One region of the Burkholderia cepacia complex sp. TUM26381 genome, then DNA from elsewhere that is predicted to be linked to it. Evidence: predicted binding sites of a transcription regulator. Region 1 holds the regulator's gene; the other holds the start of a gene.
What was found. Region 1 encodes FliA, which starts transcription of late flagellar genes. Its sites were predicted from a motif close to CTAAAGTTTNNNNNNNNNNNGCCGNTA; they were not measured.
Positions count from the first base shown of each region.

Region 2: a site for FliA is predicted at 4,362-4,388, ahead of ACWMMN_RS05505 (DUF4088 family protein). Genes of this name have one in related genera too.

Region 1 is NZ_CM172006.1:230,067-236,428, forward strand. It holds gene flhA (flagellar biosynthesis protein FlhA) at 1-1,877, shown strand, start outside; gene flhF (flagellar biosynthesis GTPase FlhF) at 1,874-3,634, shown strand; gene ACWMMN_RS01085 (nucleotide-binding protein) at 3,627-4,445, shown strand; gene ACWMMN_RS01090 (RNA polymerase sigma factor FliA) at 4,464-5,198, shown strand; S-adenosyl-L-homocysteine riboswitch at 5,297-5,410, shown strand; gene ahcY (adenosylhomocysteinase) at 5,443-6,362, shown strand, end outside.
Region 2 is NZ_CM172006.1:1,147,972-1,154,333, reverse strand. It holds gene pncB (nicotinate phosphoribosyltransferase) at 1-628, opposite strand, end outside; gene fdxA (ferredoxin FdxA) at 916-1,239, shown strand; tRNA gene ACWMMN_RS05535 (tRNA-Asn) at 1,336-1,411, shown strand; tRNA gene ACWMMN_RS05530 (tRNA-Asn) at 1,483-1,558, shown strand; gene ACWMMN_RS05525 (CreA family protein) at 1,685-2,170, shown strand; gene ACWMMN_RS05520 (AraC family transcriptional regulator) at 2,233-3,138, shown strand; gene ACWMMN_RS05515 (AzlC family ABC transporter permease) at 3,238-4,005, shown strand; gene ACWMMN_RS05510 (AzlD domain-containing protein) at 4,002-4,340, shown strand; gene ACWMMN_RS05505 (DUF4088 family protein) at 4,502-5,284, shown strand; gene ACWMMN_RS05500 (hypothetical protein) at 5,416-5,817, opposite strand; gene ACWMMN_RS05495 (RNA-binding S4 domain-containing protein) at 6,086-6,304, shown strand.

The DNA.
Region 1 (6,362 bases):
TCCCGAGCGTGCTGCTGTTCTCGACGCTGCTGCGCCTGTCGCTGAACGTCGCGTCGACGCGCGTCGTGCTGCTCGAGGGCCACACGGGCCCCGATGCGGCCGGCCAGGTGATCGAGGCGTTCGGCCACTTCCTCGTCGGCGGCAACTTCGCGGTCGGCATCGTCGTGTTCGTGATCCTGATGATCATCAACTTCATGGTGATCACGAAGGGCGCGGGGCGGATCGCCGAAGTGTCCGCGCGCTTCACGCTCGATGCGATGCCCGGCAAGCAGATGGCGATCGACGCCGACCTGAACGCGGGCCTCATCAACGAGGAACAGGCCCGCAAGCGCCGCCAGGCCGTGTCGCAGGAGGCCGAGTTCTACGGGTCGATGGACGGCGCGTCGAAGTTCGTGCGCGGCGACGCGATCGCCGGCCTGATCATCATGGCGATCAACGTGATCGGCGGGCTGATCGTCGGGATGGTCCAGCACGACATGAGCTTCGCGGCGGCCGGCACGAACTACACGCTGCTGACGATCGGCGACGGCCTCGTCGCACAGATCCCGTCGCTCGTGATCTCGACCGCGGCCGGCGTGATCGTGTCGCGCGTCGCGACCGACGAGGACATCGGCACGCAGATCACCGGCCAGCTGTTCACGAACCCGCGCGTGCTGGCGATCACCGGCGTGATCATCGTGATCATGGGGCTGATCCCCGGGATGCCGCATTTCGCGTTCCTCGGGCTCGGCGGCGGCGCGATCTGGCTGGCCCGCACGCAGACCAAGCGCGCGGCGGCCCGCAAGGCGGCCGGCGACGTGAGCGACATCGCACCGCCCGCCGTGCTGCCGTCCGACAGCCACGAGGCGACCTGGGACGACGTGCAGCTGATCGACCCGCTCGGCCTCGAAGTCGGCTACCGGCTGATCCCGCTCGTCGACAAGAACAGCGACGGCGAGCTGCTCAAGCGGATCAAGAGCATCCGCAAGAAATTCGCGCAGGAAATCGGCTTCCTGCCGCCGGTGATCCATATCCGCGACAACCTCGAACTGCGGCCGAACGCATACCGGATCGCGCTGAAGGGCGTCGAGATCGGCGTCGGCGAAGTGTTCCCGGGCCAGTGGCTCGCGATCAACCCGGGCCAGGTGACGGCCGCGCTGCCGGGCGCCGTCACGCAGGATCCCGCGTTCGGGCTGCCGGCCGTGTGGATCGACGTCGCGCTGCGCGAGCAGGCGCAGGTGTACGGCTACACGGTGGTCGACGCGAGCACGGTCGTCGCGACGCACCTGAACCATCTCGTCGTCCAGCACGCGGCCGAGCTGCTCGGCCGCCAGGAAGTGCAGGCGCTCGTCGAGCGCACCGGCAAGGACGCACCGTCGCTCGTCGAGGACCTCGTGCCGAAGACGATCTCGCTGACGACGCTGCAGAAGGTGCTGCAGAACCTGCTCGAGGAAGGCGTGCCGATCCGCGACATGCGCACGATCCTCGAGGCCGTGTCCGAGCATGCGGGCCGCGGCGATGCGTTCGAGATCACGGCCGCCGTGCGGCTCGCGCTCGGCCGCGCGATCACGCAGCAGTGGTATCCGGGCGCCGGCGAAATGCAGGTGATGGGCCTCGACGCGAATCTGGAGCGCGTGCTGTCGCAGGCGCTCGCCACCGGCGCGAACCCGGGCCTCGAACCCGGCCTCGCGCACAACCTTCTGACCGGCACGCAGCAAGCGATGCTGCGTCAACAAAATCTTGGGCTGCCGCCCGTGCTGCTCGTGCAGCACGCGCTGCGCGCGATGCTCGCGCGTTTCCTGCGCCGCAGCCTGCCGCAATTGAAAGTGCTGTCGTATGCCGAAGTGCCGGACACACGCACGATCAAAGTCGTTAACGTCATCGGGGGTTCCGCTTGAACATTCGCAAATTCACCGGCGCAACGAGCCGCGACGCACTTCGTCTCGTGCGCGAGGCACTCGGCGCCGACGCGGTCGTGCTGTCGAACCGCACGCTCGATGACGGCAGCGTCGAAATCGTTGCACTCGCCGATTCGGACCTCGCCGCGGTGGCGCCCCCCGCCGCCCGCCCGCGCCTCGCCACGCCGCGCCTGCCGGAATCCGTGCCGGCGGCCGCCGTGCCGGGCATCGTGTCGCGCCCGGGCGCCGTCCCGGCTCGCCCGGCCATCAATCCGTACGCGGCCGGCGAAGGCGGGCTGCCGGACGTGTTCTCGTCCGTGTTCGGCGCGAGCGCTGACGCGGAAGAGCTGGACGCGCATCCTTCGCTGCCCGACGCGGACGCGGCATCGCCGTCGATCGCCGCGCCAGCCGCCGGAGCGCCGGCCGCCGGAGCGCCGGCCGCCGCTTCCGAACCCGCGCCGTGGCTGGTCGAGCACGCGAAGCGCCTGACGCAGCAGCGCGACGCGCTGATCGCGCGTGCGCAGGCGCCTGCCGCGCCGCAGCCCGCACCCGCGCCGCAGGCCGCCGCCAGCACGACGCCGCCCGACTGGGCGCGCGACATCGTGCGCGACGCCGAGCGCCGGATCCCGGCCGCCGCGACTCGCACGCCCGACACGGGCGCCACGTCCGCTGCCAAGGCGGCCGAACGCGCGCGCCTGTCCGCCGATGCGGCCGCCGCGGTGGCCGATGCGGTGAAGTCGCGCATCGAGCGGATCGTCAACGACACGGTGATGCAGGAGCTCGGCGCGCTGCGCGGGATGATGGAAGAGCAGTTCGACAGCCTGAGGTGGCACGACCGCCAGCGTCGCAGCGCCGTGCATGGCGCGCTGACGAAGCACCTGTTTGCGGCCGGCTTCTCCGCGCAGCTCGTGCGGATGCTGGTCGACAACCTGCCGTCCGGCGACGGCGCGCAGACTTTCGAGCAGGCCGCCGAATGGGCGCAGTCGGTGCTCGCGTCGAACCTGCCGGTGCTCGACAGCGAGGATGCGCTGATGGAGCGCGGCGGCGTGTTCGCGCTGATGGGGCCGACGGGCGTCGGCAAGACGACGACCACGGCGAAGCTGGCCGCGCGCTGCGTGATGCGCTTCGGCGCGAGCAAGGTCGCGCTGCTGACCACCGACAGCTACCGGATCGGCGGCCACGAGCAGCTGCGCATCTTCGGCAAGATCCTCGGCGTGCCGGTCCACGCGGTGAAGGATGCGGGCGATCTCGCGCTCGCGCTGTCCGAACTGCGCAACAAGCACATCGTGCTGATCGACACGATCGGGATGAGCCAGCGCGATCGCGCGGTGTCCGACCAGATCGCGATGCTGCACGGCGCGAACACTCCGGTGCAGCGCCTGCTGCTGCTGAACGCGACGAGCCACGGCGACACGCTCAACGAAGTCGTGCAGGCGTACCGCAGCGCGGGCGAGCATCCGCATGCGGCATCCCCGGACCTCGCCGGCTGCATCCTCACGAAGCTCGACGAGGCGACCCACCTCGGCGGCGTGCTCGATACGGTGATCCGCTACAAGCTGCCGATCCACTACGTGTCGACCGGCCAGAAGGTGCCGGAGAACCTGTACGTCGCGTCGACCAAATTCCTGCTGAAGAGCGCGTTCTGTGTGCCGCGCGACGGCTCGCCCTTCGTGCCGCAGGACGAGGACATGCCGACGCTGCTGTCCGCATTGACCGCACGTTCCACTGCCGAGCTGCACGAGGTGCGATTTGGATAAACGGATCATCGATCAGGCCGAAGGGCTGCGGCGCCTGCTCGCCGGGCGCGCGTCGCGCATCGTCGCGGTGACGGGCGGGCCGGCGGGTGTCGGCTGCACGTCCACCATCGTGAACCTCGCGGCGGCGCTCGCATCGCTCGGCAAGGACGTGCTCGTCGTCGACGAACGTGCCGACGTGCACTCGGCCAGCGCGACGCTGGCCGGCGCATGGCTGCGCGACGGCGAACGCACGCGGGTGGCGGCCGGCTTCGGCCTGTGCGCCGCCGCGCGGCTCGCGCGGGCCGGCTACAGCGACGCGCAGCTGAGCGATTTCATCGACGGCCCGGCCGATATCGTCCTCGTCGACGCGCAGCTCGGCGCCGACGGTTCGTTCTCGGCGCTCGCCCGCGAAGCGCACGACGTGCTGGTCGTCACGCGGGTCGCCGCGCAGGCGATCACCGAGGCGTACGCGTGCATGAAGCGGCTGCATTTCGCGCATGCGTTCGCGCAGTTCCGCGTGCTGACCAATCACGTCGGCAGCCATGCGGACGCGAAGACCGCCTTCGACAACCTCGCGGGCGTCGCGAGCCGCTACCTGACCGTGTCGATCGCCGACGCGGGTTGCGTGAGCGCCGATCCGCTCGTCGAGCATGCGCGCGAACTGACGCATGCGGTGGTCGATGCGTTCCCGTCGTCGGCCGCCGCGCGCGACTACCGGCAGATTGCCGCGGACCTGCTGTACTGGCCGATGCGCCCGCGTTCGGGTGCGGGTCGCGCCGTCCACGCGGGTGGCAAGCCGTCGTATGAGGCGGGCGCGGCACACGCCGCGTGAGCGCCTAAGGAGAGAGCCATGATGTACAACGCTCAAGGAAAGATGTCCCAGGCCGACGTGCTCGCGCAATACGCGCCGCTCGTGCGCCGCCTCGGGCTGCAGCTCGTCGCGAAGATGCCGGCGAGCGTCGATCTCGACGACCTGATCCAGGCTGGCATGATCGGCCTGATGGACGCGGCCGGCCGCTACAAGGAAGACCAGGGCGCGCAGTTCGAGACCTACGCGACGCAGCGCATCCGCGGCGCGATGCTCGACGAGCTGCGCAGCAACGACTGGCTGCCGCGCAGCCTGCGCAAGACGTCGCGCGAGGTCGAGCACGCGGTGCACCAGGTCGAGCAGCATCTCGGCCGCTCGGCGAGCGAGACCGAGATCGCGGAACACCTGAACATGCCGCTCGACGAATACCAGGGGATGCTGCAGGACCTGCACGGTAGCCAGCTCATCTACTACGAGGATTTCGACCGCGCGGCCGACGACGAGCCGTTCCTCGACCGTTATCGTGTCGATCACGCCGATCCGCTGTCGGCGCTGCTCGACGAGCACCTGCGCGAGGCCCTCGTCGAGGCGATCGAGCGGCTGCCGGAGCGCGAGAAGCTGCTGATGTCGCTGTACTACGAACGGGGTCTGAATCTGCGCGAGATCGGCGCGGTGCTCGAAGTGAGCGAGTCGCGCGTGTGCCAGCTGCACAGCCAGGCCGTCGCGCGCCTGCGTGCGCGGCTGCGCGAACAGGCGTGGGTCGGCGCGGAATCCTGACCCTTTGCTGACGGCCGCGCGCGCCGACGCCGCGCGCTCGTGCCAGGGTTGCGCGGTGCTTGCGCATTCCGCGCGCCGATTTGCTACAATCCCCTCCGTTTTCCGAGGAGCGTTGCGACGGACATCTGTGTCCGCCAGGCTCGGAAGGCTTCACCAAGCAGCCGTGCGGCGATGTCGCGCCGGCCCCGCTTCCTGAACGGCGCTCACGTCACCAATCTAGAAACTTTTTAGAAAGGAGGGCGTGATGAACGCCATTATCGATTCCAAGGCTTCCCACGATTACGTCGTCGCCGACATGGCGCTGGCCGGCTGGGGCCGCAAGGAACTCAACATCGCCGAGACCGAAATGCCGGGCCTCGTGCAGATCCGCGACGAATACAAGGCAGAGCAGCCGCTGAAGGGCGCGCGCATTGCCGGTTCGCTGCACATGACGATCCAGACGGGCGTGCTGATCGAGACGCTGAAGGCGCTCGGCGCGGACGTCCGCTGGGCGTCGTGCAACATCTTCTCGACGCAGGATCACGCTGCGGCCGCGATCGTCGAAGCCGGCACGCCGGTGTTCGCGTTCAAGGGCGAATCGCTCGACGAATACTGGGAGTTCTCGCACCGCATCTTCGAATGGCCGAACGGCGAATTCGCGAACATGATCCTGGACGACGGCGGCGACGCAACGCTGCTGCTGATCCTCGGCTCGAAGGCCGAGAAGGACCGTTCGGTGATCGCGAAGCCGACCAACGAGGAAGAAGTCGCGCTGTACAAGTCGATCGCGAAGCACCTCGACATCGACGCGACCTGGTACTCGAAGCGCCTCGCGCACATCAAGGGCGTGACCGAGGAAACCACGACCGGCGTGCACCGCCTGTACCAGATGGAAAAGGACGGCCGCCTGCCGTTCCCGGCGTTCAACGTGAACGATTCGGTCACGAAGTCGAAGTTCGACAACCTGTACGGCTGTCGCGAATCGCTGGTCGACGGCATCAAGCGCGCGACCGACGTGATGATCGCGGGCAAGGTAGCGGTCGTCGCGGGCTACGGCGACGTGGGCAAGGGCTGCGCGCAGTCGCTGCGCGGCCTCGGCGCGACCGTGTGGGTCACCGAAATCGATCCGATCTGCGCGCTGCAGGCGGCGATGGAAGGCTACCGCGTCGTGACGATGGAATACGC
Region 2 (6,362 bases), 920 kb from region 1:
TGATGTCGTGCTTCATCGCGTACAGCACGTTGCTCGTGCCCGCGAACTGCGGGCCGAGCCCGTCGCGCAGCGTGAGCGCGACTTCCTCGTGCCAGACCTTCGAGAAGCGCCGGCGCGTGCCGTAGTCGGCGATCTTGCAGTCGGCGAACTCGGGCTTCGCGCCGAGCAGCGTGATCTTCTCGCGCAGCCGCTCGCGGCCCTCGCGATAGTCGGGCTCGCGCTGCGTGTTGCGAAAATAGACTTCGTTGACGATCGCGAGCACCGGGATCTCGAACAGGATCGTGTGCAGCCACGGCCCCTCGATCACGATGTCGATCTCGCCATGGCCCCTCGGCGACGGCGTGATCGAGATGTATTTCTCGTTCAGATGGAACAGCGCGAGGAAGTCGACGAAATCGCTCTTGATGAAGCGCATCCGCCGCAGGTAGTCGAGTTCGACGTCCGAAAAGCGCAGCGCGCACAGGCCGCGCACCTCGTCGCGGATCTCGTCGATGTACGGCACGAGATCGACGCCCGGCGTACGGCACCGGAAACGGTATTCGACGCTTGCGGCGGGAAAGTGATGCAGGACGACCTGCATCATCGTGAACTTGTAGAGATCCGTGTCGAGCAGCGAAGTGATGATCATGATTACGGCACCGCCAATATCGTGACAGGGCCCCGGCGCACCGCGCGCCGCCCGGTCTGCCGGTCATGTTACCCGAATGCGGGCCCGACCATCGCGAAACCGCCCGCCGCCCTGCCCCGTCGCGCCGGCGCCCGTGTGCGGGGATGGGCTTTGCCCACCCCATAAACTAATCACGAAACGATATAAGCCGGATAGCCGACCACGCCATGCGGGTTTTGCGCTTCAGTTACAATGCCGCTTTTGGCGCAAACGCCACCCCATATATACCGCCAAGCAGGAGCGTTTTAATGACTCACGTTGTGACCGAAGGCTGCATCAAGTGCAAATACACGGATTGCGTGGATGTGTGCCCGGTGGATTGCTTCCGTGAAGGTCCCAACTTTCTCGCCATCGATCCGGACGAGTGCATCGACTGCGCCGTGTGCGTGGCCGAGTGCCCGACCAATGCGATCTATGCCGAAGAAGACGTTCCGGGCGACCAGCAGCAGTTCACCGAGCTGAACGCCGAGCTGGCAAAGGGCTGGCCGTCGATCACGAAGACCAAGCCGGCCCCGGCCGACGCGGACGAGTGGAAGGACGTGCAGGAGAAGCTGCACCTGCTCGAGCGCTGATCGCGCCGCATAAAATTTTTGTGTGCCGCGGCCCAAAAGTGTTGACAGGTTAGCGAACACTCCATACAATCTCGTTTCTCTGCTGTTGTTGTTTGTTCCCCGATAGCTCAGTCGGTAGAGCGCCGGACTGTTAATCCGTAGGTCCCTGGTTCGAGCCCAGGTCGGGGAGCCAAAAACACACAAGCCCGTTGAAAGTGGACGGGTTTTTTGTTGGAAACAACGCACGCAGATATACCGATTTATTCCCCGATAGCTCAGTCGGTAGAGCGCCGGACTGTTAATCCGTAGGTCCCTGGTTCGAGCCCAGGTCGGGGAGCCAGACAGCGAAAGGCCCGTCATTCGACGGGCCTTTTGTTTTTCCGGCCGCCCTCTCGCGTTCCGCCTTTCATCGCCCGGTCACGCGCATGCTAGAGTCTCTGTCCCGCATTCGCATCCGGTTCCGTCGATGAAGCATCGCCTCCTCCGTTCCGCCCCGTTCGCCCTCCTGCTCTCCGCCTTCACCGCGGCACCGCTCGCGCACGCGGAGGAAGTCGGCAGCGTCAACACCCATTTCCGCGTCACGGGCTCCGACCGCGTGGTCGTCGAGGCGTATGACGATCCGGTCGTGAACGGCGTGACCTGCTACGTGTCTCGCGCGCGCACCGGCGGGATCAAGGGCACGCTCGGCGTCGCCGAGGATCCGAGCGAAGCGTCGATCGCCTGCCGGCAGGTCGGCCCGATCAGCTTCAAGGAACCGCTCAAGCAGCAGACCGACGTGTTCAGCGAACGCATGTCGTTCATCTTCAAGACGCTGCATGTCGTGCGCGTCGTCGACAAGAAGCGCAACACGATCGTCTACCTGACCTACAGCGACCGCATCGTCAGCGGCAGCCCGAAGAACGCGGTCACCGCGGTGCCGATGCCGGCCGGCACGACGATTCCGGTCAAGTAACACGCACACCGGCCGGGCGCGCGAGCGATACACTGTCGGTTCGACCGCTCCCGCGCCCGATCATGTCCGCCGCCCACCTTCCGGATTCCGCACGCTACTGGCGCACGCCGCTGCTGCCGGAGGCGGATCTCGTCACGGCGACCTATCGCGACCACACGTTCGCGCCGCACTGGCACGACGCGTACACGATCCCCGTGATTCTCGAAGGCGCGGAACGCTTCACCTATCGCGGCAACGGCTATGTCGCCGAAACGGGCAGCGTGCCCGTGATCAATCCCGGCGAAGTGCATACGGGGTCGCGCGCAGCCGACGAAGGCTGGTGCTATCGCGTCAGCTACATGCCCGTCGAATTCATCCGCGAACTCACGAGTGCGATCGCCGGCCGCCAGCAGGACGCGCCGTGGTTCGCCCCCGACGTGATTCACGACGCCGATCTCGCAGCCCGGCTCACGCTCGCGCACCGGATGATGGAAGCCGGCAGCGACCGCGCGCTGTCTTCGAATGCACATGCGCCGGGGCAAGCGGCCGACGACCCGGCCAACACCGCATCGCGCATCTACGATCCGCTCGCCGCCGAAACGGCGATGCTCGACGCGCTGTCGACGCTGATCGTGCGTCACGCCGACGCGCTGCCGCGACCGGCGCCGCTCGCGTCCGACGAACCGCGCGTCGAGGCGATGCGCGAGCGGCTCGCCGCCGACCTGATGGCCACGGTAACGCTCGACGACGTCGCGCAGGCGGCCGGCCTGTCGCCGTTCCACGCAGCACGCCTGTTCACGCGCACGACCGGCATGCCGCCGCATGCGTGGCGCAACCAGCTGCGGCTGCAACGTGCGCTCGCGCCGCTGCGCGCGGGCGTACCCGTCGCCGACGTCGCCGCGGCCAGCGGCTTCGTCGACCAGAGCCACTTCACGCGGCATTTCAAACGGATGTTCGGCGTGCCGCCCGGCCGCTGGCAGGCGAGCTGACCCGCGGCGCCCCGCGGCCGGCACGCGAGCCCCGCCCCCGATTCCGCGAGCGCAAGAACATACAAGCCGGCCCGCCACCGGCTCGCTATCCTCCAATTCATGGAGAAGCGCTCTTTGAACCCGACACCCGCATCGCCCCCGCGCCGCCCGCTCAACGAGTGGCTCGACGGCGCGCGCGACACGATTCCGATGATGATCGGCGCAGCACCGTTCGGCGTGATTTTCGGCACGCTCGTCGGCGGCGGCCCGCTCGCCGCATGGCACGGCGCACTGATGTCGCTCGCCGTGTTCGCGGGCTCCGCGCAGTTCATCGCGCTCGGCCTGATCGCCGGCAGCGCGAGCTTCGTCGTCGTGCTCGCGACGACGCTGATCGTGAACCTGCGCCACCTGCTGTACAGCGCGACGCTCGCGCCCTATGTCGCGCATCTGCCGCTGCGCTGGCGCGCAACGCTCGGCGCGCTGATGACCGACGAGGTGTTCGCGGTCGCCTATGCGCACTACCGGCACTTCCCGCCCGGCGCGATCGGCCCCCACTACTTTTTCGGCTCAGGGCTCGCGATGTACCTGAACTGGCAGGTCTGGACGCTCGCGGGCATCGGCTTCGGCGCGGCGTTCCCGGGCCTGCAGTCGCTCGGCCTCGATTTCGCGATGGCGGCCACCTTCATTGCGATCGTCGTCCCGCAGCTGGGCACGCTGCGCTATTTCGCGGCGGCCGCGACGGCCGGCACGCTCGCGTACTTCTGGCAGGGCTGGCCGTACAAGCTCGGGCTGCTCGGCGCGGTCGCCGCCGGCGTCGCGATCGGCGTTGCGCTCACGCTGCTGCATGAACGCACGCGTGCCGGCTCGCGCAGGGAGGCTGCATCGTGAGCTATGCGCTGCTGATCCTGGGGATGGCCGTCATCACGTACGCGATCCGCTCGACGCTGTTCCTGTTCGGCGAGCGGCTGACGTTCCCCCCGCTCGTGCGGACCGCGCTCGGCTTCGTGCCGGTCACCGTCCTGACCGCGATCATCGTGCCGATGGCCGTCTCGCCGCACGGCGGCACGGCCGAGCTGACCTGGCGCAATCCGCAGCTCGTCGGCGCGCTCGCCGCCGTGCTCGTGTCGGCGGCAACCCGCCGCCCGCTCGTGACGATCGCGGCCGGGCTCGTGGTGTTCTTCTTCTGGCAAGGGGTCGTGATCCCGCACTGGCTGCCCGCCTGAGCACACGCTCTACCGCGCGCGCTCAAGTTTCCGCCCGGCGCGCCGATATAGGGAATGAAGACCCGCCACCGGCCTCGGCGCGCACCGGTCAGTCGACACGGCGCCCGCCCCGGTGCGCCGTGCCGGCCGTCGGCTTGCGCGGGCCGCCATCGAGACGATTCATGGGCCAGATCACCCTTTCCCTCAAGGACGACACGCTCGAGTCCCTGCGCAAGGACTACGACGCATTCGTGCGCGTGTCGCTGAAACTCGACCCGCAGTTCGCAACGCCGTCGTTCGAGGATTTCCTGCGCGCGAAGCTGCTCGACAACATGGTGCCGCTGACCGAGCACGCGGTGCAGCGGATGCTGCAGGGCGGCCAGTACGCGTGGGCCAAGCGCACGCTCGACAAGGAATTTCCGGACGTCGTCGCGATCCTGATGCGGCAGGCCGGCGAATTCGGCTTCGGCTTTGCGTCGCGCTCCGAATGGACCCCCGACGAACTCGCGAAAGCGTGCCGCGACTGGGCGAAGGCGATCGTCGCCGAAGCGCAGGGCGACCCGTCGCTGATCGATCCGCTCGCATCGCAGATCAAGGGCGCGGCGCAAGACATCCAGACGCTCGAGGAACTGATGCAGACGCCCGCGTGGCGGCTCGCGGAATCGTTGCGGCAGCGGATCTACGAGGCCAAGCTCGCGTGCGAGATGAGCGTCGGCAGCACCGCGCGCGACAAGCTCGGCGAACTGCGCGGGCTGCTGCGCCTCGGGCTCGCGCACGGGTCGTTCCAGAAGCAGGAAGCGCAGCAGATCATGGAATACCTGCGGCTGCTGAAGCCGGAGATCTTCGTCGAGGAACCGTACGACGTCTTCGCGCGGCTCGCTGCATGGCTGCGCAGCGTATTCACACCTGCGGCCGTGCGACCGGCCCAGGGGCAGGGACAAGGGCAAGGACAGCGCCGGCCGTGACCGCACGCCCGTTCCGCTGACAACACGACGCGATGAAAAAGGCCCGGTTCGCGCAAAGCGAACCGGGCCTTTTGACAACGGCCGTCGCAACACCGCTTCCGGCAAACATCGCGACGGCGCCGGGCACCCGCTTACTGCGTGGCGCCCTGGGCCGATGCACCGCCCTCCGCCCCGACCGAGGCGCCGCCTTCGGTCGCTTCGCCGGCCTTCGCCTTGGCCGAACCGGCATGGCCCTTGGCCGACTTCGCGGCATGCTTCGTGTGCTTCTTGGCCGAATGGACGGTCGACGTCGCCGAATCCTTCGCGCCGTCGGCTGCCGCGCCGACCGCATCGGTCGCACCGCCGGCCGCATTGCCCGACGCGTTCGCGCCGGCACCGCCCTGCACGCCTGCGCCGACACCTGCCGCCGGAGCTTGCGCCTGCACGCCGGCACCGGCTGCACCCTGCGCCGCCGTACCCGTCTGGGCAAACGCGGCCGAAGTGGCGAACGCCGTCAGCGCGGCACCGATCAGCATCGTACGAATCTTGGACATGGCAATTCTCCTCAAGAGTTGTGAGCCCGGACCGCAGCGATGCGGCCCGTCGCGTCCCTGCCGCAACACGCAGCAGGTACGACAGAAGACCCGCCGCCCGCACGGCCGGTTCGTCGATTTCTCAGACTGTTACCCACCGTTGCATTTGCTGACGAATCGCTCACAGTCCTTAACAACTGCCCGCAGCAGCGGCCCGCGCTCGCGTGCCGGGCCGCGGTGCCGTATGATGCGGAGCGTTTCCTCCCGCGCCTTGCGCACCTTCTTCGTCATGCCCAACCTGGATTTCACGCTGACCGGCGAATACGTCGAGCTGCACAACCTTCTCAAGATCACCGGCCTCGCGGACAGCGGCGGCACCGCGAAGCTGATCGTCGCGTCCGGCGCGGTGAAAGTCGACGGCGCGGTCGAGCTGCGCAAGACCTGCAAGATCCGCGCGGGCCAGGTCGTGCTGCTTGGCGACACGCGCATCGCGGTGCGCGAGGCCTAGCACTCGCGTCGTTCCCCCTGTCCGCGACATGGCCATCGGCGCACGCGTTCGACACGGT